4 regions of the Rossellomorea sp. DA94 genome follow, and region 2 is predicted to be linked to each of the others. Evidence: predicted binding sites of a transcription regulator. Region 2 holds the regulator's gene; each other region holds the start of a gene.

Region 1 (3,214 bases), 480 kb from region 2:
GATATCCCCCGTGTTAAGGCCGCCGTGACCTGCTGCCTCACCTATAACGAATGCGTTAGTTAACATACTCGATTCACTCCCTTCAAGAATCGATTGGATCGTATTTTTTATAAATGAACCGTTCTTGCAAAGAATCTATTCTCTAGTACATAGGAATGGCGAAGATAATCGTCAAGACGAACTTCGCCATTCAACCTGTCCGTTTTATTAGCTTCCTAGTGCGATGAAAGCGATAACTACGCCGATGATAGGAAGTGCCTCAACTAGTGCGATACCGATGAACATTGTTGTTTGCAAAGTACCACGTAATTCCGGTTGACGTGCAATTCCTTCTACTGTACGACCTACGATAAGACCGTTACCAATACCTGCTCCTAGTGCTGCTAAACCAACTGCAATTGCTGCTGCGATAAGACTCATTCTAAAGTTCCTCCTTTAATGTATAAGAAAAATATTTTTTACATATATGTTTGTCCACCGTAATGAACAGGTATATATTAATGGTCGTGGCTTACTTTGTGAGCCATATAAACCATTGTTAACATACAGAAAATGAACGCCTGGATTGATCCGACAAACACCGAGAATCCTTGCCAAGCAAGCATTGGTGCGATCGCTCCGATCGTTCCGCCGATACCACCGTTAACGGCTAGACCCGCAAGTAGTGCAAGCAGGATTTCACCGGCATAGATGTTACCGTAAAGTCGAAGACCCAATGTAAGAGTGTTTGCAAACTCTTCAATGATTTTTAGCGGGAATAACCACCACATAGGTTTGAAAAAGTCTTTCCCATATTCGCCAAACCCCTTCAATCTGATTCCATAGAAATGGGATAGTACCACGACCATAACCGCCAGGGTCATCGTGATGGCAGGATCGGCTGTAGGTGATTTCCACCATAATTCGCCATCATATACAATTGAGAATGGTAGACCCAGCATATTAGATACAAAGATATACATGATAATCGTGAGACCTAAGATATGAAAACGGCCACCCGTCTTCCAGTCCATGTTGCTCTTAATGATCCCCTTAACGAAGTCCATCACCCACTCGAAAAAATTCTGCATTCCGGTCGGTTTCAGGGCTAAGCGACGTGTAGATAAGAGGGCTATAATAAACACTATGGCCGTTGCGACCGTGATCATCAAAACGTTCGCAAGGTTAAAAGTCAAACCCAGAAAATGGGCTGTAGGTGCTCCATGATTCAAAATACTTCACCTCTCTTCCCCGCTATTTATTAGTTTTGAAGCTGCTGAAAAAATAATCTATCATAATGACAATATAGGTCGTCATTAATCCAATAATAAGACTTAGGAGATGAAATGTTTCTGGAAATCGTGTGGCAATGATGACTCCAAGGGCGGCTGCGGCCATACGGGAAGTGGTTCCTAGTGATCTCACTTTTTGCCCGGCTACCACGGCGTCCCCGAACTTCGAGACCCGCTTGGTCATGCCCCAGTGCATATAAAGACTTAGAACTGTCCCTAAAATTAACCCTAAGAATACTGATTTGTGGGTGGTGAATCCCCAACCCAGGACGTAAATAGAAAGCACATAAATTATGTATTTCCGCTGTCTATTAAACATTTGATGGAGTTCCGGCATATCTTATTATTCTCCTAAGAAGAAATGTCGTACTGTACGAAGCATCGCATAAATCCCTGCGGCAAGGCCGAGGAGTAATCCGATGATTAAAAAGAGTGGTGCTGAATCAACCTGCTGATCGATCCATCTCCCCAGGAAAATCCCGACTAAGATAGACCCGACAAGCTGTGCTAAAATGGCCGAATAAATCGCCATCGCTTTATATGGGCTTTCGTTTTTTTGACCCATTTCAACCTCTCCCATTCAAACGAAATTTGAACATGAGGCAAGCATTTCAGACATGATGTAAAACCGATTGCATAAGGGTTTACGCATTGTGAAAACCTTATCATTTTACATCCTTTGTAAGCATACAATAGGGCTTAATCTATGTCAATGCGTTCAAGTTAAAAAGTTCACAACCTATCCACGTGTTCCCAGATTGTTCACATTTTCAACACATTTACTAAATAGAGAGGTTCAGACAATCATAGTTCCCCACTTCACATGCCCCTCCATTATATAGAAGATTCCCTTGCTGAGTAACCCTTGAATTTAATGTAAATACTTCCAGTCAAATAGGAAAAACCGGACTATCGTTTCCGATAATCCGGTTTTTGGCGTTCACTGATTATTTCGTTCCGTACAAACGATCTCCCGCGTCTCCAAGTCCAGGAACGATGTAGCCTTTTTCATTCAGCTTCTCATCAAGAGCCGCGATGAAAATATCCACATCAGGGTGTGCTTCCTTGATGGCGTCGACACCTTCAGGACAAGCAACCAGGCACATGAACTTGATGCTTACGGCACCGCGCTTTTTCAATGAGTTGATCGCTTCAACAGCAGACCCACCCGTTGCAAGCATCGGATCGACCAGGATGAAGTCACGCTCTTCCACATCACTTGGAAGCTTCACGTAATATTCGATCGGCTTAAGAGTCTCAGGGTCACGGTATAACCCGACATGTCCCACTTTTGCAGCCGGGATCAATTTAAGGATTCCATCAACCATTCCAAGGCCGGCACGCAAGATAGGAACGATTCCTAATTTTTTCCCTGCAAGGGTTTTCGCTTTCGCATTGCTTACCGGCGTTTCAACATCGATATCCTCCAGTGGCAGATCACGTGTAATTTCAAATGCCATCAGTGTGGCAACTTCGTCAACAAGCTCACGGAATTCCTTTGTTCCTGTTTCTTTATCACGGATAAACGTTAACTTATGTTGGATCAACGGATGATCAAATACATATACTTTGCCCATACGACTCTCTCCTTTAAATTCAGTTTTATGTAAAAATGGTTTGTCCACTTCATTTACACCTCAGACTATTGTACATAAAAGACAATTTAAGAGCAACATGAGATGGGAAGTGTAATGGAATCGTTAGAATTGAGAAAGTTGGAGGTGGAATTGATCTCCGCGATGGGATTTTGGTTTATTTTGACTGGGTGAGTGGGGACCAGGAGGCTTGGGACTGAGGTGATTGCGTCGTTTTCCCTTATGATTGCGTCATTTTCATTTTTATTGCGTCGTTTTATCGTTCATTGCGTCATTTCACTATGTTTTTGCGTATTTTAACAAATTATGGAACGAATACTTTCTATACCTATCAAAAAACCTCCCCAC
Region 2 (3,214 bases):
GCGTCGATTTCCCGATTCCGTTCGGTCCAACCAGGGCGATACTGTCCCCTTTTTTGACAGAGAAATCGATATGGGAGGAAATCGTCTCGTTTTTCCCGTAGCCAATGGTAAGGTCCTGGACGTGCAGGACGTCATTCCCGCTTGACCGGTCAATTTGAAACGTGAAGCTGGCAGACTTCTCATCGCCGAGTGGTCGATCCATCCGATCCATGCGCTCCAGCTTCTTTCGCCGGCTCTGTGCCATTTTCGTGGTAGACGCCCTTGCGATATTCCGTTGGATGAAGTCTTCGAGCTTTGCGACTTCCTGCTGTTGACGCTCGAACATTTTGAGATCTTTCTCAAAGTCTTCTGCTTTTTGTTCAAGATATCTGCTGTAGTTCCCTGGGTATTTCTTACTTCTGTTCCGGGAAATTTCATACACTTGATTGACGACACTGTCTAAAAAGTAGCGATCATGGGAAACGATCAGGACTGCTCCTTCATAGCTTTGAAGATACGTTTCAAGCCATGATAAAGTTTCAATATCCAAGTGGTTGGTCGGCTCATCCAGGATAAGGATGTCAGGCTTGGTCAGAAGAAGCTTACCAAGGGCAAGACGGGTTTTCTGACCACCACTCAGTGTGGATATCTTGGTTTCGTAATCAAAATCGGCAAAGTTCAATCCGTGAAGGACGGAACGGATATCCGCTTCATACTGATAGCCGCCGGAGTCCTTGAAGAGAACCTGGAGTTGATCGTATTCCTTCAATACCCGTTGATAGACCTCCTCTTGTTCATATACCGAGGGATCGGCCATTTGCTGCTCCAATAATCGCAATTTTTTTTCCTGCTGTTTCAATTCCTCAAAGACAGTCAGCATCTCAGACCAGATGGAAAGATCCGATTCGAGACCCGTATTTTGGGCAAGATACCCCATGGAGACGCCTTTTGGCTTTGTGATCTCCCCGGAATCGTAGGAAAGGTGTCCTGCTATTATTTTTAGAAGAGTCGACTTCCCCGCACCATTACGGCCGACAAGGGCAACACGATCTCTAGTCTGTATTTCAAGTTTAATATTTGATAGGATATTATCTGCACCGAAGTTTTTTGTTAATTGATTCACTTGTAAAAGAATCATGACGTTTCACCTCTATTTCATAGTGCTAGTGTACCGTATTTGAGAGGGGAACGGCAATAAAACACCTATTAATCTTCGTACACTTAGGATAAAATATAGTGTATGATGGGTAGGAGAGTTTATTAAATCTGTATGCTTTCTATTTTGGAAGCGGTATCAGAGGTTTTGAATAGATGTGGGGGAATACAATATGAACCAGGATACAACGAAAATTCCACAGGCAACGGCCAAGCGCCTTCCGCTATATTATCGATTTATCAAGAATCTGTACTCATCAGGTAAGCAGAGGGTTTCATCGAAGGAATTAAGTGAAGCGGTGAAAGTTGATTCTGCTACGATCCGCAGGGACTTTTCTTATTTTGGTGCATTGGGTAAAAAGGGATACGGCTATAATGTCAATTATCTGTTATCCTTCTTCCGTAAGACACTGGATCAGGATGCCCTTACGAAGGTTGTGCTGATCGGGGTGGGGAATCTCGGTACGGCGTTTCTTCATTATAATTTCATCAAGAATAATAATACGAAGATCGAAATGGCTTTTGAGGTGGATGAAAAGAAGGTCGGGACTCAAATCAGCGACGTACCCGTTTTTCATTTAGATGATTTAGAAGAGAAGCTTGTGGGGCATGATATTGAAGTAGCGATTCTGACGGTGCCGGCATCTTCTGCTCAGAATATCACAGACCGATTGGTTTCTTCGAATATAAAGGGGATACTGAATTTCACCCCTGCGAGATTGACGGTGCCCGACCATATCCGCGTCCATCATATCGACTTGGCGGTGGAGCTTCAGTCACTCGTATACTTCTTGAAGCATTACTCGGAGGATGACACGGAAATGTCACAAGATGGAATCATAACAGAATAGAAAATTCTTCATATTTGCGTTATGATAGAATGGTAAAAGAGGAGGTGTCTCATTATGCCAGGTCCAGGTAGCCTCGTATTAATAGCAGTCGTTGCTTTACTTATTTTTGGTCCTAAGAAACTTCCGGAATTAGGAAAAGCGGCAGGAAATACATTGCGTGAATTTAAAAATGCAACAAAAGGCTTAGCAGATGATGAAGACGAAAAAAATAATAGTGCTAAGTAGAGTAGGATGAACGCCATGAGTCAAAGAGACATGACAGTTTATGAACATATAGGAGAATTGCAAAAACGACTCATGTTTGTAGTCGTTTTCTTCTTGTTAGCAGTTGTTGTAAGCTTCTTTCTTGCAGAACCGCTGATCAGGTACTTACAGCATGCCGATGAAGCGAAAGAATTAACCATGAACGCCTTTCGTATCACAGATCCTCTCAAGATCTATATGGAAATGATCATGTTCATTGCTTTGATCATGACATCCCCTATCATTCTCTTTCAAGTCTGGTCTTTTGTGAGCCCTGGTTTATATGAAAGAGAGAGAAAAGTGACGCTGAGTTACATTCCAGTTTCCCTTCTCCTTTTCTTAGGTGGATTGTCATTTTCTTATTTTATTTTGTTTCCATATATCGTGAAATTCATGATGGGTTTATCAACGAACCTAAATATAGAACAAGTGATAGGGATAAACGAATACTTTCATTTCTTATTCCAGATCACGATTCCTTTCGGTTTTCTTTTTCAGTTACCCGTAGCCATGCTTTTTCTTACACGGTTAGGAATCATCACGCCGATGATGATGGGGAAGATGAGGAAAGCTGCCTACTTTATCTTATTGGTCATCGCGGCCCTTATCACGCCTCCCGACATTGTGTCCCATCTAATGGTGACGGTACCGCTCTTCATACTATATGAAGTCAGCATCTGGATCTCCAAGATCGGATACAAAAAAGTATTGGAGGCGGAGCAGAAGCTTGAAATGGAACAGTTTGAAGACAAAAATAAGGATTGATCATTTGATCAATCCTTATTTTTTGTGCTTTATTTGTTTTTTGATTTTGAAATGCAGCATGACCATCCGTAACCCGGAACCGAAGTCCAGGGTTGCAAGAAAGATCAGCATATACGTGAAAAATCCCCAACCTTCATCATTCTGTACGTTTTGTACAGCAAAGTATGTGAAGAGCACACCGAGAAGGAGATAGATCACTCCCGAGAATAATGGTGATCTCC
Region 3 (3,214 bases), 1.1 Mb from region 2:
TGGAAACCCGCAAGTTCGCCAAAATCGTGAACGTGGCCCGATGGGAAAAATAACGTTCCCCATACCGGCTAAGTGCCTTCGTTAAACCAAACAATTTTAACAGAGCAATCATGACGGTCAGGGCATAAAGCGGTACCTCCAAGGCCGCTTTGGAAATTAAATACCCACTTGAAGCAAAGAGTCCCACAGAGGTAATTCCAGCCAGAAAGCCTAAAAGAATTGAATACGCAACATCCTTCTTTTCCTTCATCATCAGCTTTACGACAAATTGTAATTCTTTCATCTAATGTTTCACCCCTTGCTGTACATTCACCATATCACGATAGTGAGGAGCCGATTTCATGAGCACCTCATGAGTTCCAAGCCCAGCCACTTTTCCTTTATCCAACAACAAAATGGCATCTGCTTTTCGTATTGTATGAAGGCGGTGTGCTACTGTAATGACGGTAGAACCCTTAGCCAACTCCTCCATCGACGACTGCAGGATTTGCTCGGTACCAATATCCAGTCCGGTAGTCGGTTCATCAAACAGGATGAGGGACGGACCTTTGAGGAACGCCCTTGCAATGGCAATGCGCTGCTTCTCCCCACCGGAAAGCCCTCTCCCCGCTTCCCCGATCGGTGTATCATATCCCTTCTGAAGTCCCGCGATCATTTCAGCAATCCCCGCTTTTTCAGCAGCGGATACGATTTCTTCTCGAGTGATCCCTTTTCTTCCCCCGACCGCAATATTTTCAGCTATCGTGCCAGAGAATAAGTACGGGTTCTGTGAAATGTAACTCAATTGATCAAACCAGTCACTTTCCGCGTATTCGCTTCTCGGGACTCCATTAATGAGAAGGTCTCCCTCAGAAAGATCAAGCAGACCTGCCAGCAGATGAAGGAGGGTTGTCTTCCCCGCTCCACTCTGACCGATGACCGCCACCTGGCTCTGTGAAGGAAAGGAGGCGGTGACCCCTTGAAGGGCATAGCCTTTTTCACTGTAGGAGAACCCGAGGTTACGCAGTTCGATGGTGGGAGGAATCCCATTTGAATTGAACTCCCTTTCCCCCCATTTGACCGGCTGACCCTTTTCCTGAAGCTCCTCCATGACTTTCTTTGCGGCCCCCATGCTCCCACGACCGGTATGAAATGCATTCCCCAGCTCTTTTAAAGACTGATAGAATTCCGGTGCCAGGACAAGAACGAAGAAAGCGGTAAAGAATGGGATACTCTCAAAGACTACCAATCTCAGCCCCACCTCCAGGGCGATCAGGCCGATGCTTAACATGGAAATGAATTCAAGCATCAAGGAAGACAAAAATGCCGTCTTCAATACATCCATGGGCGCTTCCCGGAAATCCAGACTGCTTGATTTGATCCCCTCTTTCTGTTGCTTCCCCTTCCCAAGTAACTTTAAAGTAGGCAATCCTTGAAGAGTATCGAGGAACCTCCCGGAAAACGCGGTCAGCTTATCCATCTGCTTCTCTGATTTCTTCTTGGTCATGACTCCGATGATGGCCATGAATAATGGGATGAATGGAGCCGTCACCACCATGATCAAACCTGTATACACATGCTCAGTGAAGATGGTGATCAACAGGATTAAAGGAACGATGGTGGTCTGGATCCTTTGAGGAATATACTGACTGAAAAATCCGTCCACCCCATCGACCGCATCCATCATCGTGCTGACCTTTTGACCCGATTGACCTTGAATGGAGGCCTGAAGGGGATTCTTTGCCCATTTCTTTAACAGCCGTTTCCTCAGGTCCACCTTCACCTTTCTTGCCATCCTGATTCCAATCCGGCCATTGACAAATGAAAGGGCTGACCTCCCTATGAGTATGAGAAGCAAAGCCCCAAGCATCGGGAGGATCTCCTGGAACCCGAGCTTCTCTATGAATATTGAATGAACAATGCTTACGAGCAAATACGCCTGCCCAACAACGACTCCTCCCATCAACAGGGAAGTCCCGTAAAGCGTCATGGTCGATGCTCTTTGCTCTTTGGCTAATTGATTAAGCTCTTTCATATTTTCTCTCAACCCCAAAAGTTAAAAGTTAGTGAAATACTTCACAATCTATATTATAGTAAACTTGTTCCGTTCATGCATCTTTTGGGATTGACCGTTTTGTGACAATTTTCTAGTGAGAATCCAGAAAAATTCATTTTTATAGTAAATCACACTCTAATGACCAATAAAAAATAGAGAGGAAAATAACCTCTCTACCTATTTCATATTAAATTTCCAATAAGTCCTTCGTCACCCGCCTGATGATCTCCGGCAGGACGGAGAACGTATAAGGTTTATACACTCTTTCGGTCCATTGATGACCATCTTTCCCGTAGACTCCTATATTGATGGAGGGGATGTTCAGCTTTCTGATCATATCGATGGGCACCGGGTACAGGTGATCGATGAGGGGCAGATTCTTCTTGAAAACCTCGATATCTTCATCTTCTTCGTGAAGGGAAAGAAAGCTGCCATCTGCGAGATATGGGAAAAACCGTTTGATGACGAATTCTTCGCCTGTCTCATTTGATATGTCATCCAAGCAGGTTCCGAGCACCTCTCTCACCTTCTTGCCGTACTCATTTTCCTCATTCACAAAATTATGTGGTAAAAAAGGCGGAGCGAAGAACAGGATGACCCTTGGTGTCCGGTCGGGGTCAAGATGCTGGAGGGCTTCCACCATTGAAAAAGCAATCGTCCGTCGGTCCTCCCCTTCCATATCATGAAAAATTTTCTTCATGACGGGGTCCGGATCTATGCCCCTTTCTTTCAGCCAGAATATATACTCCCTTAACGTAAGGACCTCTACTTCCCATGAGAATTCCCGTTCGGGGAATCCGTGATAGTTCCGGTACTGTTCAAACTGCCTTTTGCTTCGCTCTTCCATTTCACTTACTACCTTCAAAGCGACCTTTTTCATGTCGTACAGCACTTCACGAGCCGTTCTTTCATATACAAAATAATTGAAATACAGAGACGCACTGAGTGGTGTCTGAACATTATACGTATGCTTATCCTCTTTAAAATGCAAACATGAAGGCGGCAGGGTGAACTCCCCGGGGATATCCTCGAGATAATCAAGATTCTGATTGATTTCGAGATTGATCTTCGAAGCGATCACGGTTGGATCAATCGATGTCAAAACATCCCCTACATGTGCTTCTCTTCCATATATATAGAAACTTGGCAGCAGCTTCCCCGCTGCTCCCGTATAAATAT
Region 4 (3,214 bases), 2.2 Mb from region 2:
CGCCGGGCCTACCAATTCCTCGAGCTCACCGATCCTTTTCAAAGGAGTCACTGCCAGTATATCGTTTACATACTCTTCATTTTGCAGAAGTTCCTTTGTTAAAGGTGTCTTGAAATACCATGGACCGATACTGTTAACATTGATATTGTGTTTTCCCCATTCCATGGCTAATACCTTCGTCATTTGAATCATGGCTGCTTTCGTGGAAGCATATACGACCCCGGTTCTGAGGGCAACGTGGCCTGCGACGGAGGCAATGTTTATGATTTTCCCCCGGCCCCTCTCTTTCATATGCCTTCCTACTTCCTGGCTCATCATAAAGGCTGATTTCAAGTTCGTATCCATGATTTTCTGCCATTCATCATCCGTTACCGAAAGCGCTTCCGAACGTATATTCATCCCTGCATTATTGATCAGGATATCGATGGACAAGCCATGGTCTTCTATGTAGGTGATCACCTTGTTTATTTCATCACGTGATGTCACATCTGTCGGGAGGATATGAGCCTTCCTCCCCAGCTTCTCGATTACACCAGCTGTTTCTTCCAAATCATCCCTGGTTCTGGACAACAGGACTACATCGGATCCTGACTCCGCTAATCCAATACTGAGGGCACGTCCAATTCCCCGGCCTGCACCTGTGACAACGGCCAATTTACCTTTCAATGAAAATGAAGGAACAAACAAATTCTCCACCGCCTTATCTGTTATTCGAATCTTCTTTATTTTAGCACAGTAAGCCTCATCGGTGATCTTTTTTCACTTGCTGATGATGGACCTCGATGTGTATCTTCGCTTCCACCGGCATCCGGCATTGAGGGCACATCATCTTATCAGAGAAGATTTGACAGCATTGTTTACAATAATATTTTTCCATTTGATCATCACCTTCCTCTTCATTCCTACACCTTATGCAAGAGTTCACGAGAATGAACACATCCGAGTGCCTATTTTTAATCATTTCACACTTTTTTCACAAACCATCCCTTTAGGTGTGACATTTATCACAGATTCAAAGAGGTGTACCCGCTTATGATTGAACTATCAATTCAGTGAATAATGAATGGAAGGAATGAGTGGAATGGGAAAACCGGAATTACATCAAAAAACGGAAGTCAAAGTCAAGGAACCCACCTCATTAAAAGGTACATTTACTTCGGTATTATTTTTGGGAGGGTTTTTAATCCTCACATGGCTTGGGGTATTCTTGCTGTTTCTGAATCGTTTTTAATTTAAGGAGTGATTTATATGCATATGCATCGCTATGAGAAATGGTGGTTAACACTGGGAACAGGGTCTCTTATCTTATTTTTAATCATATTGGGTATCAGTGCTTTTCATCAGGGGCATCAGCCTCCAAGCGCAAAGGCATACGTCAATCCGGAGCAGGTGGACAAAATCGCTCCGTTTAACGAACCCGGACTTAAAAAAGTGGAAGGAAAGGCTTGGGATTATGAATTGGTATTTGTGGCCTCCGCTTTTCTCTATACCCCCGGGGAAATTGAAATCCCTAAAGGATCGACTCTGAAAATCACGGCTACAACAAAGGATGTTGTGCATGGGTTTGAAGTGGCAGGAACCAATATCAACATGATGCTTGAACCTGGATATGTCAGTGAATATACAACCACACTCGACAAGGCTGGAGAATTTCTCATTGTTTGTAATGAATACTGTGGTGTCGGTCATCACACGATGAAATCTATGTTAAGGGTGGTGGAGTAGATGAAACCATTTGTAAAAATTGATAAAAAGGATGCTACACTGGCCATGGCTCACATTTACGTAGGGTTTGCTGCTCTGGCATTAGGTGGACTCGCCGGCCTGTTACAGGTTTTGGTCCGTTCAGGCAGATTCACTTTGCCTGCAGGTATCGGGTATTATCAAGTATTGACTGTTCACGGGGTATTACTCGGATTGGTACTGACGACATTCTTTATTCTCGGATTCCAGCATGCGGCCATTTCCCGCACGTCAGGAACTTATTCTGGGAAATCCCGCTTCATAGGGTGGCTGGGATTCTGGGTCATGCTCCTTGGAACGATCATGGCAGCAGTCATGATTTTATTAAATGAAGCTACGGTCCTTTATACATTTTATGCTCCCCTCCAGGCACATTGGATCTTTTATTTAGGATTGACCTTCGTAGTGGTGGGCAGCTGGTTTGGCGGCGCAGGGATGATCATGAAATATATTAGCTGGAGAAAAGAACATCCTGGACAACCGAGTCCTTTACTGACTTTCATGAGCATCATCAACACCGTCTTATGGATTGTTGCCACCATCGGGGTTGCGGGGACTGTATTATTTCAGCTCCTTCCATGGTCCCTTGGTCTGGTGGACAGGGTCGACGTCCTTGTCAGCCGTACCTTGTTCTGGTATTTCGGTCACCCACTCGTCTATTTCTGGCTGCTGCCCGCTTATATGGCATGGTATGTGATCATTCCGAAAATCATCGGAGGAAAAATCTTTTCAGATTCTTTGGCACGTCTTTCCTTTATCCTTTTTCTTCTATTCTCGATACCGGTCGGATTTCACCATCAACTAGTGGAGCCTGGCATTGATGCTTATTGGAAGTTCCTGCAGGTGACCCTGACGTTCATGGTCGTCATCCCTTCCCTGATGACAGCATTTTCTTTGTTCGCAACATTTGAAATGTACGGGAGAAGCAAAGGAGCTACGGGATTATTCGGATGGTTCAAGAAGCTTCCATGGGGTGACGCCCGTTTTACAGTGCCGTTCATCGGAATGGTTGCTTTCATCCCTGCAGGAGCAGGCGGATTGATCAATGCATCCAATCAAATGAATCAGGTGGTCCATAATACGATTTGGGTCACCGGTCACTTTCATTTAACACTGGCCACATCTGTCGTCTTGACCTTCTTTGGAATTGCTTATTGGCTAGTCCCTCATCTGACGGGACGCGTCCTAACGAAAGCAATGAACAAATTGGCCATCGTGCAGGCTATTGTATGGGCCGTCGGAATGAGCATCATGTCTGGCGCCATGCATGCAGTTGGATTACTGGGTGCACCAAGAAGGTCTTCATATTCCACTTATGGGGATGCACCTCAGGCAATGGATTGGATCCCCTACCAAATAGCACAGGCGATCGGGGGCACGATCCTTTTCATGGGTATCATTCTCGTTCTATACATCTTTATCAACCTGGCATTCTTCGCTCCCAAGGGAGAGGAGGAATTCCCTGTCGGTG

What was found. Region 2 encodes Rex, which represses fermentation and respiration genes when NADH is low (regulators of the CRP and FNR family bind a similar motif). Its sites were predicted from a motif close to TTGTGAAATATTTCACAA; they were not measured.
Region 1: a site for Rex is predicted at 1,992-2,009, ahead of P8596_RS22870 (AtpZ/AtpI family protein). Genes of this name have one in related genera too.
Region 3: a site for Rex is predicted at 2,044-2,061, ahead of cydD (thiol reductant ABC exporter subunit CydD). Genes of this name have one in related genera too.
Region 4: a site for Rex is predicted at 951-968, ahead of P8596_RS14175 (cytochrome c oxidase subunit II). Genes of this name have one in related genera too.

What each region holds. Positions count from the first base shown of each region.
Region 1 covers NZ_CP122397.1:4,436,017-4,439,230, forward strand. The annotation lists gene atpF (F0F1 ATP synthase subunit B) at 1-66, opposite strand, end outside; gene atpE (F0F1 ATP synthase subunit C) at 208-420, opposite strand; gene atpB (F0F1 ATP synthase subunit A) at 498-1,211, opposite strand; gene P8596_RS22865 (ATP synthase subunit I) at 1,234-1,608, opposite strand; gene P8596_RS22870 (AtpZ/AtpI family protein) at 1,615-1,836, opposite strand; gene upp (uracil phosphoribosyltransferase) at 2,219-2,848, opposite strand.
Region 2 covers NZ_CP122397.1:286,778-289,991, forward strand. The annotation lists gene P8596_RS01635 (ABC-F family ATP-binding cassette domain-containing protein) at 1-1,117, opposite strand, end outside; gene P8596_RS01640 (redox-sensing transcriptional repressor Rex) at 1,308-1,985, shown strand; gene P8596_RS01645 (twin-arginine translocase TatA/TatE family subunit) at 2,040-2,210, shown strand; gene tatC (twin-arginine translocase subunit TatC) at 2,226-2,993, shown strand; gene P8596_RS01655 (YdiK family protein) at 3,009-3,214, opposite strand, start outside.
Region 3 covers NZ_CP122397.1:1,376,271-1,379,484, reverse strand. The annotation lists gene cydC (thiol reductant ABC exporter subunit CydC) at 1-283, opposite strand, end outside; gene cydD (thiol reductant ABC exporter subunit CydD) at 284-2,014, opposite strand; gene P8596_RS07305 (M20/M25/M40 family metallo-hydrolase) at 2,223-3,214, opposite strand, start outside.
Region 4 covers NZ_CP122397.1:2,719,009-2,722,222, forward strand. The annotation lists gene P8596_RS14160 (SDR family NAD(P)-dependent oxidoreductase) at 1-687, opposite strand, end outside; gene P8596_RS14165 (hypothetical protein) at 743-877, opposite strand; gene P8596_RS14175 (cytochrome c oxidase subunit II) at 1,249-1,725, shown strand; gene P8596_RS14180 (b(o/a)3-type cytochrome-c oxidase subunit 1) at 1,726-3,214, shown strand, end outside.